One region of the Lactococcus cremoris subsp. cremoris KW2 genome, then DNA from elsewhere that is predicted to be linked to it. Evidence: predicted binding sites of a transcription regulator. Region 1 holds the regulator's gene; the other holds the start of a gene.
The links. The regulator CtsR, encoded in region 1, represses protease genes until heat stress. The targets are predictions, from matches to a motif close to TTGGTCAAAAAAGGTCAAANA.
Positions count from the first base shown of each region.

Region 1 (3,432 bases):
GTGGAACAGGCTGGTATGGTTATAATTTTGTAAAATCAGGAATTCAACCTCTTGATTCTAAAAATACAACAGTTAAATCAATCAGTATTCCAGCGGGGTCAAGTAGTAAACAAATTGGTGAAATTTTGCAAAGACAGTCCATTATTAAAAATGGAATGATATTTCAGTATTACACAAAATTTAAAAATTACTCAGAGTTTAAGAGTGGTTATTATAACCTTTCGCCAAACATGAGTTTATCTACTATTGCTTCCAAACTGGAAGAAGGGGGAACCGAAAAACCTGTTGCCCCTACCTTGGGTAAAATTTTAATTCCTGAAGGCTATACATTGACACAAATAGCGAAGGCAGTTACAGTCAATAGTAACAGTCAAGAAAAAAATGCTAAAACGCCATTCTCAGAAGCTGACTTTATGAAGACTGTTCAAGATCCTACTTTTATTGCAAAAATGGTAAAAGCTTATCCTAAACTTTTTGCAAGTTTACCTACAAAAGATTCAGGGATCAAATATCAGTTAGAAGGCTATTTATTCCCTGCAACCTATGATTATACAAAATCATCAACTGTTGAGTCTGTGATTGAAAATATGATTGAAGCGATGAATGCTCAACTCACGCCTTACTACGACACGATGACGCAAAAAAATCTGACTGTTAATGATGTTTTGAGTTTAGCTGCGCTGGTTGAAAAAGAAGCCAATAATGACGATGATCGTCGAAATGTAGCGGCTACTTTCTATAACCGTATGAATCAAGGAATGACTTTGGGTTCTAATTTATCAATTCTTTATGCTGAAGGTAAGTTAGGTGAAAAAACAAGCTTAGCAGAAGATGCTAATATTGATACTAACCTAGATTCGCCTTATAACTTGTATGCCAATACTGGATTTGGCCCTGGTCCTGTGGATAGTCCTAGTCTGTCATCAATTAAGGCGGTGCTTAATCCTGCGCAAAATGATTATCTTTACTTTGTTGCTGATGTAACAACTGGTAAAGTTTATTTTGCGAAAACCTTAGAAGAACAAAATGCAAATGTTCAAAAATATGTGAATGATAAATTAAGTAAATAGAGTATGATTGATTTTGATTTAACTAAAAAGAAAAGTTTATAATAAAAGGAAAGAAATAAAATGGAAAAAACATTCCCAATGACCAAAGAAGGTCTTGATAAATTAAAAGCAGAACTTGAAAATTTAAAACTCGTTAAACGTCCAGAAGTTATTGACCGTATCAAAGTTGCGCGTAGCTATGGTGACCTTTCAGAAAACTCAGAATATGAAGCAGCTAAAGATGAACAAGCCTTTATTGAAGGACGTATTTCAACTGTTGAAACAATGATTCGTTACGCTGAAATTGTTGACAATGCTAAAATTGCTAAAGATGAAGTGGCACTTGGTAAAAACGTTACTTTTGTGGAAGTCGGAGAAACTGACGAAGAATCATATCAAATCGTTGGTACTGCTGAAGCAGACCCGTTTACAGGTAAAATTTCAAATGAATCACCAATTGCTCGTGTTTTGATTGGTAAAAAAGTTGGAGATATCGTTGATGTCCCATTGCCAGTTGGCGAAATGACAGTAAAAATTGTTAAAGTTGATTAATTGAATGAGAACTTAATAATAAGAAAGCCGTGAGTAACGGTTTTTTTATTTTTTTCTATCAAAAAAACTTCTCTCTAACCAAATGCTAAGTTGCTGAAAAACGCTATTTTTGGTAAAAAAAGTATTTTTTAGGTATAATAGTCAGTAATAGTCAAAGATTATTTAGAAAATGGATAAAAGAAAGGATGGATCGATGGCAGGTCAAAAAAACACATCAGATATTATTGAAGCTTATCTGAGACAACTCCTAGAAGAAGCACAGGTTATTGAAATAAAACGGGCTGATTTAGCTAATCAATTTGACGTAGTTCCAAGTCAGATTAATTATGTTATTAAAACTCGTTTTACAGCCTCTAAAGGTTTTGATGTAGAATCAAAACGTGGTGGCGGTGGTTACATCAAAATTGTAAAATATCAATATTCCGCTCGTCATGAATTTTTAACGGCCCTTTATCAAAAGGTTCCAGCAAATCTCTCAAGTAAGGCTGCTCATGACATCGTTCAACTTCTTTTTGATGAAAAAGTACTGACAGAACGTGAAGGGAATTTACTATTGCTCGTAATCACTGACGGAGCCATCAGTCCCTTTACTCGTGGTATAATGATGAAAAGTATAATAAACAGATTGGATCGTGACGATGAAATTTGAAAATGTAAAATATACACCAACGCTGGACCGAATTTTCGAGAAAGCAGCAGAATATGCCCACCAATATCAATACGGTACGATTGAAAGTGCTCATTTATTGGCAGCAATGGCTACTACTTCAGGCTCAATTGCTTACAGTATTCTTGCTGGAATGAATGTTGATTCTTCAGACTTACTGATTGATTTGGAAGATTTATCTAGCCATGTCAAAGTGAAACGTTCTGAATTGCGTTTCTCTCCTCGCGCAGAAGAAGTGGTTACTGTAGCTAGCTTTTTAGCTGTTCATAATAATGCAGAAGCAGTAGGAACAGAGCATTTGCTTTATGCATTACTTCAAGTCGAAGATGGTTTTGGTCTTCAACTTTTGAAGTTACAAAAAATCAACATTGTTTCTTTGCGAAAAGAAATTGAAAAAAGAACAGGACTTAAAGTTCCAGAAAACAAAAAAGCTGTAACACCAATGTCCAAACGTAAGATGGCAAAAGGGGTAGCAGAGAATTCAAGTACACCAACTTTGGATTCAGTTTCTTCAGATTTAACTGAAGCTGCTCGTTCAGGAAAGCTTGACCCAATGATTGGTCGGGAAGCAGAAGTTGACCGTTTGATTCATATTCTTAGTCGTAGAACAAAAAATAACCCTGTTTTAGTTGGCGAACCTGGTGTTGGTAAATCAGCAATAATCGAGGGATTGGCTCAAAGAATTGTCAACGGCCAAGTACCTATCGGTTTGATGAATAGCCGGATTATGGCCCTAAATATGGCAACTGTTGTTGCTGGTACAAAATTTAGAGGTGAATTTGAAGACCGCTTGACAGCAATTGTTGAAGAAGTAAGTGCTGACCCAGATGTCATCATTTTCATTGATGAATTGCATACAATTATTGGTGCTGGCGGGGGCATGGACTCGGTCAATGATGCAGCAAATATTTTAAAACCAGCCCTTGCACGTGGTGATTTTCAAATGGTTGGGGCAACGACTTATCATGAATACCAAAAATACATTGAAAAAGATGAAGCGTTAGAACGTCGTTTGGCAAGAATCAATGTTGATGAGCCAAGTTCAGATGAAGCCATTGCTATCCTACAAGGGTTACGTGAGAAATTTGAAGATTATCATCAAGTAAAATTTACTGACCAAGCGATTAAAAGCGCTGTGACACTTAGTGTTCGGTACATGACCAG
Region 1 covers NC_022369.1:584,253-587,684, forward strand. Annotated here, with positions in the region: gene mltG (endolytic transglycosylase MltG) at 1-1,070, shown strand, start outside; gene greA (transcription elongation factor GreA) at 1,131-1,601, shown strand; gene KW2_RS02970 (CtsR family transcriptional regulator) at 1,795-2,250, shown strand; gene KW2_RS02975 (ATP-dependent Clp protease ATP-binding subunit) at 2,240-3,432, shown strand, end outside.

Region 2 (3,432 bases), 990 kb from region 1:
CACCACGTATAATTTCAAGACGTTTCTTAGAAGCATCATCACGTTCTTTTTTGAGGGCTGCTTCTTCAATTTCTAATTGCATCAAGCGACGATTGGCTTGGTCAAGTTCAGTTGGCAGTGAATTCATTTCTACACGAATTGTTGCACTGGCTTCATCAATTAAGTCGATGGCTTTATCTGGTAAGAAACGGTCTGTAATATAACGATTTGACAATGTGGCTGCTGCAACTAAAGCATTATCATGAATGGTCACCCCATGGTGAATTTCAAAACGTTCTTTTAGACCACGCAAGATTGAAATTGTATCTTCAACGGTAGGTTCAGTAACCAATACTTTTTGGAAACGACGTTCAAGGGCTTTATCCGTTTCCATGTATTTACGATATTCATCAAGGGTAGTTGCCCCAATCAAATGGAGTTCCCCGCGCGCAAGCATTGGTTTTAAAAGGTTACCAGCGTCCATTGAACCTTCTGTTTTACCAGCACCGACAATGGTATGAAGTTCATCAATGAAAAGGATAATTTGTCCATCAGCTTTTTTTACTTCATTGAGAACAGCTTTCAAGCGTTCTTCAAATTCACCACGATATTTTGCACCTGCAATCAAGGCACCCATATCCAGTGAAAAGATTGTTTTATCTTTTAGATTTTCAGGAACGTCTTTTCTGACAATCCTTTGTGCCAATCCTTCGACAATGGCCGTTTTACCAACCCCAGGTTCACCAATAAGAACGGGGTTATTTTTTGTTTTACGAGAGAGCACTCGAATGACATCACGAATTTCTTCATCACGTCCAATGACGGGATCTTGATTGCCTGATTTAACTTGAGCAACGAGATCAACCCCATATTTTTCAAGTGCTTTGTATGTTTCTTCTGCATTTTGACTGGTCACTTTATCACCTCCACGTAATTTTTCAATCGCAGCTTGCGCTTTTGCTTTTGTTAGTCCATGGTTGACCAAATACTCGGTCAATGGATTTTGTTTTAATTCAAATAGGGCAAGGAGAATAATCTCAGTTGATAGGTATTCATCGCCCATTTTTTGCGCAATTTTATCTGCTTCAGTAAATACTTGGAACAAATCTGGACTTAGGTTTTGGCCATAAGTAATATTTGAACCTTCTACTGAATTAATTTTATCAATTTCTTTTTCAATTAAATTTGTAAAGTCATCTAGGTCAATCCCTAAATCTTTATAAAAGTTCGCCCCAAAACTATTAGGTTGAACAAAAATTCGCCATAAATGTGGAACTTCAATCACTTGGTGATGACGAACTTGCGCAATTTGTTGCGCTGAACCAAGTGCTTCTTGCATCGTTGTTGTCATTTTTTCGATGTCCATAAAAACACCTCATTTCGATTTCATAGTTGGTAGTGATTGTTATCTTTTTCTCACTACATTCTAATTATAATACATTGGTCAGTAATGGTCAAACTTTTTGACTCGTTTTTTGGCTTTTATTATAGACAAAAACTACTGACAGAATTTTTGTCAGTAGTTTTAATATTTATAAGTAAAATAAGTTGTTTTAAGGATAAACAATGCTTGCAACAAGGCTTCCATCAGGGTTTCTGAAATTATACTTAATTGATAAATTGGAAATCCCCGCATTTTGGAAAATTGATTGATTTTCAGTAAGTAAAGGGGTTAATTGTTTTTTCAAATCTTGAATTTTATCAGGACTGAGTGAACCAAGATTTCGAGAAAAAGTAAAATCGACAACAAGCATGTTACCGCTAGCGCTAACATTCACCTTGTTAAATATTCCCCCACTTTCATTCACAATGTTTGAACTTGCTGTGTTCAGTGCATCAGCAATTTCCTGCAAAGAATTATTTGAAGGATTTACTGACAAACTGACAGCATTCCAAGCGACTGCTTTATATTTCCAACCAATATTAATTAAGTTATTTTCTTCATATAAATTTCCCGTGTAATTATGAGCTCCAGATTGAGCATTGGGGTTGTAAGCAACATATATCGGCAAATTTCCACCTGAATAAAAAACTGCTTTTCCTTGATTATCCCACTTCCAGCCTTTATTTACTAAAGACTGCGCTTCATACTTACTTTTAGTGTAGTAATGGTCTCCACCCGCAGCATTGGGATTATAAAGGCGATAAACGGTTATCCCTTTATCTGGTGCTACCCAACCCAATCCTTCATCAGTCCAACCAGCACTAATATCAACTGCTCGCTCAGTTGCACTCGTAGTATAAAAATGCTCTCCGGTATTATGATTATAGAGACGATAGACCATACTATCGGCACTCACTCGAAATCCTACTGCGAGGGTGGTTCCAACTATTAATAAAGTCAATAATATTTTTTTCATAATCTACTTCCTCCTTAGAAAGCGCTTTTATTATGTTGCTAATATTATATTCTTTTATAAATTTTTTGTCAATTTAATTTTTTTATTTTACAAAAAACTGGGAGACGTCACTTATTTTTTTTATATAAAAAAGTGAAGCTGTCTTTTTAATACATTTTGCCCTATAATGGACTTAGATGTCATATTTAACAAAGAAAAGATAGGAGAAAAATGACTCAACAACTAAATTCTTTGGGAAAGTCTGCCCTCTTAATACTAAGTAATACGATTATTGTTCTTCCATTCATGATTTTTATTCAAATTGCCAAAGGAATCTCACTTCTTGCTCTACTTCCTTTTCTGCTCTTTTATACTTTCAGAATGACTGGCATATTCTTTATAAGGGGAATAAAAACAAGAATCAACAGCTATAGTCTTTTAAAAATTTCATTGTACGCCGGTTTATTGGGTTGTTTACTTGGATTTATTGGTTCTTTTTACTTTCCTTTCTATACTTTGGCCGGTATTTTTCTAGGAGTAAGTGCAGCTTGGTTGCCGATGTCAAACACTTCCGTAAACTATTATCTAAAAAATACTAACCAGCTTATCAAAGGAAAGACCTTAATTAGTTTACTTTTGTTTTTAGCCCTTGGCTTTTCTTTTGTCTTCCCGCCTTCTCTAAAATATCCCCTGTTCTTTGTCTTCTATGGAATAGTTTATCTTCTCTCCTTCCAATTAGTTGGAAATTTGGACAATTACAAAGTTGATCCAAATGACTTAGAAAAAGCCTCCTATAAATATCTTATTTTATTTGCTTTATTTTTTGTTTGCCTCTTTCTATTACGCTCAAGTCGACTACTTGCCAATAGTTTAGAATTTGATTATTTCATTTTCGGATTTTTCTTTTTGGTCACCCTCTATATTGTCGCTACGAATTTTTTCAAAAATAAAATTCAAAGAAATATTCCACGTAAATTATCATATTTGACAGCTATTAATGGGGCAGTGGGAAATTATTTATTTCTTTTTTGTTCTTTGTATGTCGCTGGCTTTTATGGTCATCAGCATTTATTTTTACAGTTTTATCTCCCTTATGTTTTAGGAATTATCTTCA
Region 2 covers NC_022369.1:1,572,736-1,576,167, forward strand. Annotated here, with positions in the region: gene clpB (ATP-dependent chaperone ClpB) at 1-1,345, opposite strand, end outside; gene KW2_RS07400 (hypothetical protein) at 1,533-2,339, opposite strand; gene KW2_RS07405 (hypothetical protein) at 2,550-3,432, shown strand, end outside.
Region 2: clpB (ATP-dependent chaperone ClpB) is a predicted target of CtsR. The motif match lies at 1,420-1,440, and genes of this name have one in related genera.